2 regions of the Paraclostridium dentum genome follow, and region 1 is predicted to be linked to the other one. Evidence: riboswitches for the same ligand, from Rfam matches in the RefSeq annotation. Region 1 holds a riboswitch; the other holds the start of a gene.
What was found. Region 1 has a riboswitch for glycine ahead of ACN6I1_RS10895 (GrdX family protein). Riboswitches for the same ligand answer to the same signal wherever they lie in the genome.

Region 1 (8,329 bases):
ACAGGAGCAAGTGTATCTGTTGCTGGAAATATTGTATTTGTAGGTCTTGTAGTGCCTCAAATTGCAAAAGGAATAGTTGGAGCAGATTATAAATATATAATACCTAGTTCTTTAGTTTTAGGGTCTTTGTTATTAGTTTACAGTGATATCTTATCAAGAATGATAAATCCACCGTATGAAACACCAGTAGGTTCAATAACTGCACTTATCGGAGTACCGGTCTTTATATATCTTGTAAGAAAGGAAACTAGATAAAATGAAAACTAATAATAAAAAGTCTAAAATTATATTAATAGCATTAATTTTATTAGCACTTATATTTATTACTGTGTTGATAAGTTTAAATATGGGATCGTTTAAAATAGCACCTATAGATGTATTAAAAACATTTATAGGACAAGGACAGAAAAATTATGAAATAGCAATTTTTAAATTAAGACTTCCTAGAATAGTTATTGCAATATTAGTAGGAAGTGCGTTAGCAACAGCTGGAGCAATACTTCAGGGAGTTACTAAAAATGATTTAGCAGATTCAGGAATATTAGGTATAAACTCAGGAGCTGCATTGTTTGTTGTAGTGTATATATATCTAATGAATGGAAATGTATATGATGGAGTAAGCAACTTAACTATATTTACAATGCCTATAGTTGCATTACTGGGAGCATTATTTGGAGCTTTTTTAATATATGTATTAGCATTTAAAAATGGAATTAGCTCTCAAAGGTTACTTTTAATAGGAATAGGTATAAATATAGCATTTACATCTATAATGACAATTTTCCAATTGAAATTTACAACTCAGGAATTTAATAGAGTAATGGCGTGGACATCAGGAAGTATATGGGGTAGTAACTGGAAGTATGTACTAGCAATACTACCTTTTATAATAGTATTTATGTTTCTTGCAATATATAAATCAAGATATCTAGATGCATTAAATTTAGGAGATGAAATATCTACAGGGCTTGGTGTTAATGTAGAAAAGGAAAGAAAAAAGCTAATAACTTATGCAGTTATATTAGCCGGAGTTGCAACATCAGTAGCTGGAAGTATTTCATTTTTAGGATTAGGCTCACCTCACATTGCTAGAAAGCTTGTTGGACCTAAACATAAAAGATTAGTACCTATATCAGCATTAATAGGAATATTACTTATATTAGCAGCTGATACTGTATCTAGAAATTTACTAGCACCAATAGAAATACCAGTAGGAATAGTTATATCTATAATAGGTGTACCTTATTTTATATATTTAATGTTAGCAGATTAGAAAGAGGTAAAAATTATGAATTCAATAATAACTAAGGACTTAAACATATCTTATGGAAATATAGATATTGTAAAAAACTTAAATTTAAATATACCAAAAGGAAAAATAACTACAATAATAGGAGCTAATGGATGCGGTAAATCTACTATTTTAAAAACTATAGGAAGAATAATAAATCCAAAGAGCGGAAGTATTTATATAAATGGTAAAAATCTTCATGAGGAAAACCCAACAGATATTGCAAAAGAAATGGCAGTACTTCCACAAAATCCACAAGCTCCAAGCGGGCTTACTGTAGAGGAATTAATATCTTATGGTAGATTTCCTCATCAAAAGGGATTTGGAAAGATGAATAAAGAAGACAAGGATATTGTAAGCTGGGCTATGGAAGTTACAAAAATATCTGAATTTAGAGATAGAAATATTGATGATTTATCTGGTGGACAAAGACAAAGGGCCTGGATAGCAATGGCTCTTGCACAAGAAACAGATATATTATTACTAGATGAACCTACAACATATTTAGATTTAGCTCATCAATTAGAAATTTTACAGTTATTAGATGAATTAAATAAAAATGAAAAACGAACTATTGTAATGGTTATTCATGAGTTAAACAATGCATCTAGATTTGCAGATCATATGATAGGAATTAAAAAAGGGAAAATTGTATGTGAAGGTGAAGCTCATGATGTTATGACAAAAGAAAATCTAAAAGAAATTTTTAATATTGATGCAGAAATTGTTGAAGATCCACGAACAAAAAAACCTGTTTGTTTAACATATGATATGGTTAAAAAAAATTAAAAAATAAAGGAATAAAAAAGGAATACTTAAAAGAAATTAGAATAAATATAAATTGAAAGTTAGAAAATTAACTTAATAGATAAAATCTATGCAAAGAAGTTAATAAAAAGATTATAGCTATACCAACGGTTTGACAAAAAATGGACAATATCAACAAAAAAACATAAAAAAATATTTGGAAAAGTATTGTATATATTTACCAAGCTAGATATAATGTAATTAAGAAAAGCACCTAAGGGGCAAAGACAAAATTAAAAATTAAACCGTTTGAAGGTTAAAAGAGACGGTCTCTAATTTGGGGAAATTAGAGATGACCGAAGGGACAAATTTAAATTCATCCCAAAAGGATTTAAATGAAATTCTCAGGTAAAAGGACTTTAACTGGACGGATCTCTGAAAGATATTTTGACAGGGAACTAAGTGGGGACTTAGTTTCCTGTTTTTTAGTTTAACAAAAGAAATTTTGAAAGTGAGTGTAGACAAATGTTAATAATCACTAACAATCCTATGATTCAGGAAAACGTTACTGACAAAGAAGTTATAATGTTAGACACTGACTATATAGGAACATTAAAGGAATGTAGGGATTTAGTTCATAAGGGGTATGAATTATTATCACATCCGCTATATGGGAGCGTAAAACCCAATGAGACACCATATCGTACAGTCATAATTAAAAAGGGGAAATCTCTAGACAAAAATTCATTAAACTTAATAGAAGAAGCCATAGAAACAGCAGAAAAATTTAAAAACAACAAGTTAACTCCTATGTGGACTGAAAAAGTTTTAGACGATTTCAGAGTAATTGATTTTGATATAATGAGAAATACAATCCAAAGAATACAATATGTATAAACTTTGGTGTATATATATTAATAAAAATAGGGGGTCGAGATAATGGAAAATTTATATGACATAGTCATAATAGGTTGTGGACCTGCAGGTCTTGCAGCTGGTCTTTACGGCGCAAGAGCTAAAATGAAGACTTTAATACTTGAAAAAGGAAAAACTGGTGGACAAATAGTTATAACTCATGAAGTTGCTAACTATCCAGGATCAGTTGAAAATGCTACTGGACCAAGCTTAATAGCTAGAATGGTAGAGCAATGTAAAGAATTCGGTGCTGAAATAGTTAGAGACTCTATAGTAGACACTGAATTAGAAGGAAACATAAAAGTATTAAAAGGTGAAAAAGGTGAGTACAGAGCTAAAACTGTTATAATAGCTACTGGAGCTACTCCTAAAAAATTAGGATGCCCAGGAGAAAAAGAATTAACAGGTAAAGGAGTTTCTTACTGTGCTACATGTGACGCTGACTTCTTCGAAGATTTCGAAGTATTCGTAGTTGGAGGAGGCGATAGTGCTATAGAAGAAGCATTATACTTAACTAAGTTTGCTAGAAAAGTTACTATAGTTCATAGAAGACAAGGTTTAAGATGTGCTAGATCTATAGAAGATAAAGCAAGAGCTAATGAAAGAATAGAATTCTTATTAGATACAGTTATAGATGAAATAAAAGGTGATGGATTAGTTGAATCAGTAGTATTTAGAAATACTCAAACAGGTGAAACTAATGAATACTTCGCTGATGAAGAAGATGGAACTATGGGAATATTCATATTCGTAGGATTTGATTCTCAAACAGAGTTATTCAAAGGTAAAGTAGATATGGATGACTATGGATACATCAAAACAGATGATAATATGTTAACAAATATACCAGGTGTATTTGCTGCAGGAGATTGTAGAGTTAAATCATTAAGACAAGTTGTTACAGCAACAGCTGATGGAGCTATAGCTGCAGTAACAGCTGAAAGATATGTAGAAGCAAACTTCGAAGAAGAAGTTACTAATTGCTAATAAAAAAGTACGTTTAACAAGGTTATCGGGGGATGATGTTTATCAAATTAAACATTACTTAGTGAACGGTACTTAAATTAAAATAGCTATTAATATATTAAAAATATATTAAAATATATAAAATCCAATAAGGGGGATACTGAAATGATAGCATTAGAAAAAAATACATTCGATCCAGAAGTATTAGAAGCAGAAGGGCTAGTATTAGTTGATTTCTGGAGTCAAGGTTGTGAGCCTTGTAAAGCATTACTTCCAGATATAGAAAAATTTGCAGAAGCATATGGGGAAAACATAAAGTTCTGTAAATTCGATATAACTAAAGCTAGAAGAGTTGCTATAAAAGAGAAGGTTTTAGGTCTTCCAACTATAGCTATTTACAAAGATGGAGCTAAAATAGATGAAGTAACAAAAGATGATGCTACAGTTTCTAATATAGAAGCTATGATAAAGAAGCACTTATAAGTAATTAATGGGGATTCAATTCCCCGTTAAAATAAATTAAGTTCAAAAAATTAGGGGGTGCCAATATGCGTCTTGAGTTAGGGAAAATCTTTATAAAAGATGTACAATTTGGAGCAGTAACAGAAGTTAAAGATTCAGTATTATACATCAACAAAGAAGAGATGTTAAAAGAAATTGGTGGAGATGAACATATAAAATCAATAGATTTAGATATAGTTCGTCCAGGGGAAAGCGTTAGAATAATACCAGTTAAAGACGTTATAGAACCGAGAGTAAAAGTTGATGGTAATGGAGGAATATTCCCAGGAGTTATATCAAAAGTTGACACTGTTGGAGAAGGTAGAACTCATGCACTTAAAAATGTTGGAGTTGTAACAACTGGTAAAATAGTTGGTTTCCAAGAAGGTATAATAGATATGACTGGTCCTGGAGCTGAATATACACCATTCTCTAAGTTAAACAACGTTGTTGTTATAGCTGAACCAATAGATGGTTTAAAGCAATACGATCACGAAAGAGCTGTTAGAATGATAGGATTCAAAGCTGCTACATACTTAGGAGAAGTTGCTAGAAACTTAACTCCAGATGAAGTTGTAGAGTACGAAACTAAGCCATTATTAGAGTCAATAGCAGAGTATCCAGAACTTCCTAAAGTAGGATATGTATACATGCTTCAAACTCAAGGATTATTACATGACACATATGTTTACGGAGTTGACGCTAAGCAAATAGTACCAACATTATTATACCCAACTGAATTAATGGACGGAGCTATAGTAAGTGGTAACTGTGTTTCAGCTTGTGATAAAAACCCAAGTTATGTACACATGAATAACTCAGTAGTTGAAGATTTATATCTACAACACGGAAAAGAAATAAACTTTGTAGGAGTTATTATAACTAATGAAAACGTATACTTAGCAGATAAAGAAAGATCTTCTAACTGGACTGCTAAATTATGTAAACAATTAGGCTTAGATGCTGTAATAGTATCTCAAGAAGGATTTGGTAACCCAGATACAGACCTTATAATGAACTGCAAGAAAATAGAAGGTCAAGGTGTTAAAACTGTTATAGTTACAGATGAGTATGCTGGTAGAGATGGAGCATCTCAATCATTAGCTGATGCTGATGTTAAAGCTAACGCTGTTGTAACTGGTGGAAATGCTAACCAAGTTGTTGTATTACCTAAGATGGATAGAGTTATAGGACACGTTGAAGTTGCTGATGTTATAGCTGGTGGAGCTGCTGGATCTTTAAGAGAAGATGGATCTATAGAAGCTGAGATACAAGTAATAACTGGAGCTACTAATGAAACAGGATTCGGATTCTTAACAGCTAAGGGGTATTAGAAACTGTAATACGATGAGGTCGCTTCGTGCCATTTAAACATTGTTTCCTTCGCACAAAGACTTTTAGTCTTTAAGTGCTACGTCAACAAACGTTTAAACGTCACTACGCTACATTCGTAAATACAAGTGTTTCATAATATAGCTGAGAAGAATATAGTTAAATAAAAATAGATTTTTAAAGAGTGTGAATTTAAAAAGGTATTAAAATGACAATATTAAAATAAATGGGAAAAGGAGATATATTATGAGCTTATTAAGTAATAAAAAGATCATAATCATAGGTGACCGTGACGGAATTCCGGGACCTGCGATAGAAGAGTGTGTAAACACTGTAGAAAATACTGAAATAGTTTTTGCTTCAACAGAATGTTTTGTCTGAACTGCTGCTGGGGCTATGGACTTAGAAAACCAAAACAGAGTTAAAGATGCTACTGAAAAATTCGGTGCTGAAAATGTTGTGGTTTTACTAGGTGCTGCTGAAGCCGAAGCTGCAGGTCTTGCAGCTGAAACAGTAACTGCTGGAGATCCAACTTTCGCTGGACCACTTGCTGGTGTTGAGTTAGGATTGGCTGTTTATCATGTTGTTGAACCAGAAATGAAAGAGTTATTTGATGAATCAGTTTACGAAGATCAAATAAGTATGATGGAAATGGTTCTTGAAGTTGATGAAATAGTTGAAGAAATGAACGATATAAGAGGTCAATTCTGCAAATATAATGCCTAATTAAATCAAAAGGGGTTGAGATAAAGATGGAAAAGATAAAAGTAGTTCACTACGTAAACCAATTCTTCGCAGGAATTGGAGGGGAAGAAAAAGCTGATACGAAACCACACATAGCTGAAAAATTACCTCCAATAAGTTTACAATTAAACAAGTTATTAGGGGATGAAATAGAAATAGTTGGAACTGTAGTTTGTGGAGATAGCTATTTCGGAGAAAACATGGAGTCTGCTAGCCAAGAAGTATTAGGAATGGTTAAGAGCTTCGAACCACAATTATTTATAGCTGGACCAGCGTTCAATGCAGGAAGATACGGGGTTGCTGCAGGAACAATAACTAAATTCGTAAAAGATGAATTAAATATACCAGCTTTAACAGGAATGTACATTGAAAATCCAGGAGCAGATATGTTCAAGAAAGATTTATATATAGTATCAACATCTGACTCTGCTGCTGGTATGAGAAAGGCTCTTCCAAAAATAGCTACATTAGCTAAGAAGTTAGCTAATGGAGAAGAAATAGGATCTCCAGCTGAAGAAGGTTATATAGAAAGAGGAGTAAGAGTTAACTACTTCGCTAAAGAAAGAGGTTCTAAGAGAGCTGTAGATATGTTATTAAAGAAAATAAAAGGTGAGGATTTCGTAACTGAATATCCAATGCCAAACTTTGATAGAGTTGATCCACAACCAGCTATAAAAGATTTATCTAAAGCTAAAATAGCTCTAGTTACTTCTGGTGGTATAGTTCCTAAAGGAAATCCAGATAGAATAGAATCTTCTTCTGCATCTAAATACGGTGAATATTCTATAGCAGGAGTTGACGATTTAACTGAAGAAACTTACGAAACTGCTCATGGTGGATTCGACCCAGTTTATTGTAACTTAGACTCAGATAGAGTTTTACCAGTAGATGTTTTAAGAGACTTAGAAAGAGAAGGAGCTATAGGTTCTTTACATGAGTTCTTCTATACAACTACAGGTAACGGAACTGCTGTTGCAAGTTCTAAGAAGTTTGCTGCTGAATACGCTCAAAAGTTAATAGCTGCAGGCGTTGACGCTGTAATACTAACATCTACTTGAGGTACTTGTACTCGTTGCGGTGCAACGATGGTAAAAGAGATAGAAAGAGCTGGTCTTCCAGTTGTTCATATCTGTACAGTAGTACCTATATCTTTAACTGTTGGAGCTAACAGAATAGTTCCAGCTATAGCTATACCTCATCCTCTTGGTAATCCTAAGTTAGATCCAGCTGAGGAAAAAGCTTTAAGAAGAAAATTAGTTGAAAAATGCTTAGTTGCATTAGCTACTGAAGTTGATGGTCAAACAGTATTTGAAAAAGATATAACTTTAAAGGATATAATGGCTAACGCTTAATATTGAATTAAATAAAGTTAAAACTAAATAGGTGGGTTATTTTCCCACCTATTTTTTATAAAGTCATCCAGTCTTTTATCATAATAGAATTCAAGTAAAAATAATAACATATATACATTGGGGGTAAATATTATGACATTTCCAGTTTTAAAAGGTGCTAGTTATATTTTAGTTCACACACCAGATATGATAGTTAAAAATGGTACTACTTGTGCTGTTGAGAGAGAAACACATCCAGAATCAGAATTTTTAAAAGAAGTTACTAATCATATAAGAAGTTATGAAGAAGTAGTAAATTATATACCAAACCAAGTTTACATAGGAAACAATAGACCAGAAGAATTAAGAGAAATAGCTCTTCCATGGTGCGAATACAAAATGGAAGGAAAAAGAGATGGTAAGCGTGGAGAAATAATGCCACAAGATGAATTTTTAGCAATGATGCAAATATGCGATGCTTTTGACTTAGTTAAATTAAAAG
Region 2 (8,329 bases), 980 kb from region 1:
TCAATACCTAGGAAGCAATCTCCAGAGTAATTTGATAACTCTTTTGTAGTGACTATATTCATACTATGTCTTTCTTTGAATTTTTCATATTCTTCTTCGTTTTTAAATAAAGGCTTTAATTTACTTTGATTGGTATTTTGAGCTTCTTTTGAGTTCTTTAAGTTTAATAATAAGTCACTTATCATAAATGTTTTATTATTTGTATATGAAAGAGCTGCTCCTATAGCTATGTACAGTTGAGCATCTTTAGGAAATATAATATCGTGTTCGTCTAAGTTTAGCATATCTATAAATGCTTGTCTTAGTTGGGATAAAAAGTATAGCGGTCCTCCTAGAAAAGCAACTTTTCCCTGTATTTTTCTTCCACAGGCTAAAACACTTATAGTTTGTACTGCTACTGCATGAAAAATACTCATTGCTATATCTTCTTTTCTTGCACCCTCATTTATCAATGGCTGAATATCTGTTTTGGCAAATACTCCACATCTGGCGGCTATACTATATATATTTTTATAATCTTTTGCTAGTTCATTTAACCCGCTAGCATCAGTCTTTAATAAAGATGCCATTTGATCTATAAAAGAACCAGTTCCTCCTGCGCAAATTCCATTCATTCTTTGTTCTATTCCATTAGTTAAATAGACTATCTTTGCATCTTCTCCACCTAATTCTATAACTACGTCAGTATCTGCATTATAAACTTCCACGGCTTTAGTGCTTGCTATTACCTCTTGTACAAAGTCTACACCTAAGTTATTTGCTAAATTCATTCCTCCCGAACCAGTTATAACTACAGAAACGCAACTATCTCCTATACTTCTATAAGTGTCTTCTAGAATTTTTATTACAGCGTTTTTTATATCAGATAAATGTCTTTTGTATTTTTTAAATACAATATTGTTGTGCTTATCTAATACTACTAATTTTACAGTAGTTGATCCAACATCAATTCCTATATGAAAAGTTTCCTTCATACACATCACCTCATTATTCTAGTTGTATTTTGATTGTTTTTATATTTTAGAATTGAAATTTAAGAATAATTATTGTTCCTTGTAATATTTACCACAAAAGATGTAATTTTAAACACCTTCTATTCAATTTAAATAAAAAAGAAGTTATTAGAAATAACTTCTTTTTTATTTAAATTTATACAATAGCTTTGCCTGAGGTTTTATTAATGTTTATCTTTATTACTTTAGTTTTGTCTCCAGCATTTTTTATGTACAATTTGCCTTTATCTATAAAATCAGGAGAGTATTTTTTTAATATCTCTATTAAAGCTTCATTTTTTTCTTCTCCAAAAATTTCATTAGCTTCTCCAAATAAAATAGTACTTTCATATTTTGTGCTAAACTTTTCTGGAATTATACAAGTTTTGCCTACTACACAAAATGAAACTTTGTTATTATAATTAATGTTTTCTAGCTTTTGTCCTTCTAATGCACAATGAAAATATACTGAGTTATTAAAATATACATAGCTTAGTGGTGTACCATATGAGTATCCATTTTCTCCATTTGTAGATAAAACCCCATACTCTCCATTTTTTAAAATTTCTTCAGCCTCTACAATTTCAATTTGTCTTTCTTTTCTTCTCATTTGCTTAAACATATCTACAAGTCTCCTTTTATACAGTTTAGTAAATTGTAGCACTTATAATATTCTTTGTGAATATTTATCCACCCTATTTATTACCAAATTATATTTTTTACTTTGGATAGTTAACTAAAAAAGTTTATAAAAGTTACAATTGTAGGTATTCCCACTAAATCTACTAAAAATGCTCCAACTAAAGGTACTATTAAAAAAGCCTTTGTTGAATTTCCATACTTAGAAGTAACAGAATTTATATTAGCTAATGCATTTGGAGTTGCTCCAAGTCCATGACCTAACATACCTGAAACCATAACTGCCGCATCAAAATCCTTTCCTAATAATCTAAATCCAATAAATATTCCATATAATGCTATAAATATAACTTGTGCAAGAACTATTACTATCATCGGTCCTGCAAGTCCTGCTAATTCCCATAATTTGATACTCATAAGTGCCATTGTTAAAAATATTCCTAAACAAACATTGCTTATTATATCAACTGAATATAAATCTATTTTCACAATATTTATCTTGTCGTTTAAATTTCTAAATAAAACTGCAACAAACATTGCACCTACATATCCTGGAAGTACTACACCTGTAGCATTTGAAAACCATGACCCAAATAAATTTCCAATAGTCATGCAAGATGCTATAACTGCAATTTGAGTTATCATAGTACTTGAATTGAATGAGTCACTTAATTTTATTCCTGCCGTTTCTTCTACTGATATATTTTTATCATATTCTTCTACTAATGGTTTTAAATTGTACTTATCTATTAAGTATCTAGAAACTGGCCCTCCTATAATTCCTCCAAAAATAACACCAAATGTAGCTGCTGCCATCCCTATTGTAACCGCACCATTTACACCTAACCCTTCTATAGTTGCCCCAAAGGAAGCCGCATTTGCATGACCACCTTCCATAGAAACAGCTCCACACATAATACCTATAAGAGGGTTTATATTTGTTAGCTTTGCCCCTATAACACCTATTACATTTTGAAATATAGCAAGTCCTCCACACAATATCCAATAAATTATTAATAACTTTCCACCCTTTTTTATAAGAGAAAAGCTAGCTCCTAATCCTATCGTGGTAAAAAAAGCTATCATAAACGGTGATTGTAAAGTTGTATCCATCTCTAAGTTAAATAAATTTACAGTCTTTGAAATAAATATTATAATTGCAAATAAAAGACCTCCTATAACTGGCCCTGGTATGCAAAATTTGTCTAAAAAACTAATCTTTTTTCTTAAGTAATTTCCTAAAAGCAAAAGTAATGTAGCTAGTGCTAGAGTTGCTATCATGTCCAAATTCACAGTGAAAATTTCCTTTGTAATTTCAAATTCCATGAAATCCCCCCTAATTTATATAACATTAATAAATTACTATTCAATTGACTAAATCTATATGCCTTATTTAGATATTTTAAAATGGTAAATAAAAATGAGATGCCTATAAATAAGCACCTCATTTTTATTTACCATTTTAAAATTTGTTTTTTAGCTGCTCTAGTTTCGTCTAATCGACCTACTGGTGTATTATGAGGAGAACTTATCAATATCTCCGGATTATCTTTTATTTCTTCTGATATTTTTATCATTGCATCTATAAAACTATCCAAAGTTTCTAAGCTTTCTGTTTCAGTTGGCTCTATCATTATTGCACTATCTACAATTAATGGAAAATACACTGTTGGAGGATGATATCCATAGTCTAAAAGTCTTTTTGCAACATCCATAGTAGTTACTTCTCCAAGTTTTTTTCCACTTAATACAAATTCGTGCTTACATACAGTGTCAAAAGGTAATGTATAGTACTTTTTAAGTCTTTCTTTTAAGTAGTTTGCATTTAGTACAGCCATTTCACTTGCTAGTTTCAACCCATCTGAACCCATAGTCAAAATATATGAATATGCCTTTAGTATAACTCCAAAGTTCCCATAGAAATTTTTTATTTTCCCTATAGAATTCTCTTTATTATAATTCAATGAATATCTATTTTCATGCTTTTCGATTATTGGAACTGGTAAAAATGGGATTAATTCCTTTTTAACTCCAACTGGACCGCTACCTGGTCCTCCTCCTCCATGTGGAGTTGAGAAAGTTTTATGAAGATTTAGATGAACAACATCAAATCCCATATCCGAAGGCCTACTAATTCCCATAATAGCATTCATATTTGCGCCATCATAATACAATAGTCCACCTACTTCATGTACTAAATCTGCAATTTTAGTTATATTTTTTTCAAATATACCCAATGTACTTGGATTTGTAAGCATCAAAGCACAAACAGTATCATCTAGCACTTCTTTTAAAGCCTCAATATCCACACATCCATTTTTATCGGATTTTATTTGCACTATATTACATCCACATAGATTTGCACTCGCTGGATTTGTTCCATGCGCTGAATCTGGAACTATTATCTTATTTCTTTTAAAATCGCCTCTATTTTCATGATATGCTTTTATAAGCATCAAGCCTGTTAACTCTCCATGAGAGCCTGCAGATGGTTGTAATGTTATTTCATCCATTCCTGTTATTTCTTTTAACATATTTGAAAAATCATACATTATATGAAGTGAACCTTGAACTGTCTTTTCATTTTGATAAGGATGTATATTAGTAAATTCTTCTATTGATGCTATGTCTTCATTTAATTTGGGATTGTATTTCATAGTACAAGACCCTAGTGGATAGAATCCTGTATCAACTCCAAAGTTCTTATTTGATAAAAGTGTAAAGTGTCTAACAACATCTACTTCACTTACCATAGGCAACTTCGGATTTATAGTTCTTTTTAAATTATCAGGAATTAAATTTTCATCCTCATCTATATCTATAGGAGGAAGTGAATATGCAAATCTTCCTTCTTTTGAAATTTCTATTAATAATTTATTATAATCTTTCATTTATATAGCCCCCATAGTATCAATAATTTTTTCTTTACTATCTTTAAAGCCCATACTAGATATAACATTAACTAAATTATCAATTTCATCCTTGCTTCTTTTTTCTGTAACACAATATAACGAACAGTTATTAAGTTCTTTAAATTTATTTTCTAAATTAAATCCACCAATTATGTTTTCTTTTAATAAATTTTCGTTAATACTATCTACGTTGTGATATTTAGATTTAACTGTAAATTCATTAAAAAACTCTCCTGTAAACACCTTTTCATACTCTCCAGTTTTTGCTAATTCATTACAAGCATAATGTGATTTTTGAATACACTGATTTGCTACCTCTTTTAATCCCTTATATCCCATTGTAGCCATATATATCGTAGCTGAAAGGGCATTCAAAGCTTGATTTGAGCAAATATTAGACGTAGCTTTTTCTCTTCTTATGTGCTGTTCTCTTGCCTGAAGTGTTAGAACATATGCTCTTTGTCCTCTTGAGTCAATAGTTTCTCCTACTATTCTTCCTGGAAGTTTTCTTATATTTTTAGATTTTGTACTCATAAACCCTACAAATGGCCCTCCAAAATTTAAAGAGTTTCCTAATGGTTGAGCTTCTCCTACAGCGATGTCCGCACCTAACTCTCCTGGTGATTTTAAAACTCCTAAAGTTATTGGATTGACATTCATAATAAGCATTGCTTTGTTTTGATGAGTAATAGACTCTATTTCTTCCATTTCTTCAATAATTCCAAAAAAGTTGGGACTTTGAACTAACATACAAGCACTTTCTTTATCTATATTTGCTTTTAAACTATCTACATCAACTCTTCCTGTTTTTCTATCATAATCGATTTCTATAACTTCAATATCTTTGAATTTCATATATGTTTTTATAACTTCCATAATCTCAGGATTTATAGATTTTGCTACTAGTATTTTATTTTTATTTTTCCCACTATTTAGTGCCATTACACAAGCTTCTACACTTGCAGTAGCTCCATCATACATAGATGCATTAGCTATATCCATTCCTGTAAGTTCAGAAATCATTGATTGAAATTCAAATATAGTTTGTAATGTCCCTTGACTTATTTCTCCCTGATATGGTGTATATGCTGTATAAAATTCTGATCTTGATGTAATATGTTTAATTACAGATGGTATATAGTGATCATATGCTCCTGCTCCTAGAAAACAAGTCAAGTTATCTATGCTATTATTTTCTTTAGCTATAGATTTTATTTTTTTTAATACTTCTATTTCACTTTTGGAAGTTTCTAAATTTAGATCTCTATTAAGCTTTAATTCATTAGGAATATCACTAAATAACTCATCTACTGATTCTACTCCTATTTCACTTAGCATCTTTTCTTTATCCTCATCTGTAATCGGTATATATTTAAACATAACCCAACCTCCATAATAGTTTTATATTCAGTTTTTAATATCTATTTTTAAGCATGAATCTCTGTTGGTTTTTTGTAAAATCTTTTGTTAATAATTTTTGCTTTTACTTTTTTCTTTCTAATACATATATCTACATCTCTTCCAATTTCTGAATAATTAGCATCTATAAGAGCAAATCCTATACTTTTATTCAAAGTTGGAGATTTATATCCAGTTGTTACATATCCTATTACATTCTCATAAGCCATAACCTCATACCCTTGTCTTGCTATACCTTTACCTGTAAGTTCAAATCCAATAAGCTTTCTATTTAAACCTTTTTCTTTTTGCATTTTTAATTCATTTTTTCCTATAAAATTACCTTTATCTAACTTTACAAAGAATGAAAAACCAGCTTCTAGTGGCGTTATAGCTTCACTTAATTCATTTCCATAAAGGGGTAATCCAGCCTCAAATCTTAATGTATCTCTGCAACCCAATCCACAAGGTTTAAGTTTATATTTTTCACCTACTTCCAATAATTTGTTCCATATTTTTTCTACATCTTCATTTTTGCAATATATTTCAAATCCGTCTTCGCCTGTATATCCAGTTCTAGATATTAGAACTGATGTTTGGTCAACTTTTATATTTTTATTGAAGTAAAATGATTTAATTTCATCTAAATTTTCATCGCATATTTCTTGAAGTACTCTTTGAGATAAAGGTCCTTGAATTGCAAGTTCTGAAATTTCACTAGAGATGTTTTCTATTTCTATATCATAATCTTGTTTGTTTTCATTCATCCACTTAAAATCTTTTTCTATATTACTAGCATTTATTACTAAATAAAAATTATTTTCATCGAATCTATAAACTAATAAATCATCAACTACACCTCCGTTAGGATAGCACATAAACGTATATATAGCTTGATTATCTTCTAATATTTCTATGTCATTTGTAAGTAAGTTTTGTAAGTAAGACTTTGCTTGCGCACCTTTTATAATAATTTCTCCCATATGAGATACATCAAATAATCCAGCATAATTTCTTACAGATTCATGTTCTTTTATTAAGCCTTCATATTCTAGTGGCATATACCATCCCGCAAAGTCTATCATCTTTGCGCCTAAAGCTTCGTGTGCACTCAGTAGATACGTTTTTTTTAAATTTTCCATATCAAACTTCTCCTTAATATATTTTTAGAAAATTAAAAAGAGGATATAGAAATAAATAATATTCCTATATCCTCTGTTTCTTGTACCTGAAAGTTTTAATACTTATAGTATCATTTCTTCTTCGGCGCCTTACAATTAAGGGCTTTCCAGAGATCCATCAGTTAACGATTCCTTTGCCTGAAAGTTTCTTTGAAAATTGGAAGTTATTCAAATTTCTCCGTCGGCTCTTTATTTAAAAAGTATCTCTCGCTAACATCACCTGGTTTATTTAATTTTTATATTTAAATTGTAGTATCTTAATTTATTAATTGTCAACAAATTTTATTAACTAATCAAATTTAAATTTATTTAATTTAATATATCTTCTGTGGTATCAATCTAAAATCAATCCCTTTAGAATATTCCATCTTATAAACTTTACAATTTAATTTTTTAGAAATTTCTATAACTCTTTCTATATTTTCTTTGCTACAATCTTTTCCTAAGTAAATAGCTTTTACTTTCATTAGACTTTTTTCTATCCCACATTCCCCACTATTACTTTTTAATATAATTCTCCATTCATTTTCATATTGCCAGCTTTTGTGTTTCATTGTCAATGTGAAATATAATAAAAACATAGAATCTACTTTTAACTCATCATTATTTATTAGATTAGATAAAGTATTTTTTAAGACTTCAGTTATTTCTACTTTTTTATCTATATAACTTACTTTTAGCAAGCAATCATAAAAATCACTATTTCTATCTAAGTTATCTATATCATATTCAATACACATACCTCTATGGTTATCTCCATAATGAGTCCATAGAGGTATGTTATATATGCTAGTACTTAGAGATAGTATTTTTATATGATCACTAAAACTATTTAAAACTTTATCTATCTTACTTATTATTTCTGATTTTGATAAGTTATTTGCTGGACAATCTTCTCCTTTTAAGAACTGTATTATCTCATCTTCATTATAATGTACTGGTAGTAAGTCAAAGGGATCATTTAAGTGCTCCCTATTTGAAAAGTATAGCTTTCCATCTTCTAAATTTTTCAGTCTATTTTCATCTATTTTTTGGTATTTGTATAACTTACTTGGAACATGTATATTTTTTAAATCTTTAGCTTCTTGCACTTTCCCTTTAGTATATAGTTCGATAAATTTTTCTTCCCATTTCATTTTCATATATTTGTCTTTCCTTGATTTAATAATTATTTATTATTTCATTCTATATACTAATAATTATGTGC

Region 2: it holds a riboswitch for glycine, as region 1 does, so the genes downstream of both, gcvT (glycine cleavage system aminomethyltransferase GcvT) here and ACN6I1_RS10895 (GrdX family protein) in region 1, are expected to answer to the same signal.

What each region holds. Positions count from the first base shown of each region.
Region 1 is NZ_CP183813.1:2,359,656-2,367,984, reverse strand. Features, by position in the region: gene ACN6I1_RS10910 (FecCD family ABC transporter permease) at 1-255, shown strand, start outside; gene ACN6I1_RS10905 (FecCD family ABC transporter permease) at 257-1,273, shown strand; gene ACN6I1_RS10900 (ABC transporter ATP-binding protein) at 1,289-2,080, shown strand; glycine riboswitch at 2,348-2,468, shown strand; gene ACN6I1_RS10895 (GrdX family protein) at 2,564-2,935, shown strand; gene trxB (thioredoxin-disulfide reductase) at 2,978-3,940, shown strand; gene trxA (thioredoxin TrxA) at 4,085-4,402, shown strand; gene ACN6I1_RS10880 (glycine/sarcosine/betaine reductase component B subunit) at 4,468-5,754, shown strand; gene grdA (glycine/sarcosine/betaine reductase complex selenoprotein A) at 5,999-6,478, shown strand; gene grdB (glycine reductase complex selenoprotein B) at 6,505-7,848, shown strand; gene grdC (glycine/sarcosine/betaine reductase complex component C subunit beta) at 7,981-8,329, shown strand, end outside.
Region 2 is NZ_CP183813.1:1,376,930-1,385,258, reverse strand. Features, by position in the region: gene ACN6I1_RS06170 (acyl-CoA dehydratase activase-related protein) at 1-974, opposite strand, end outside; gene ACN6I1_RS06165 (pyridoxamine 5'-phosphate oxidase family protein) at 1,150-1,614, opposite strand; gene gltS (sodium/glutamate symporter) at 1,725-2,957, opposite strand; gene gcvPB (aminomethyl-transferring glycine dehydrogenase subunit GcvPB) at 3,086-4,522, opposite strand; gene gcvPA (aminomethyl-transferring glycine dehydrogenase subunit GcvPA) at 4,523-5,923, opposite strand; gene gcvT (glycine cleavage system aminomethyltransferase GcvT) at 5,971-7,083, opposite strand; glycine riboswitch at 7,239-7,342, opposite strand; gene ACN6I1_RS06140 (DUF2971 domain-containing protein) at 7,437-8,264, opposite strand.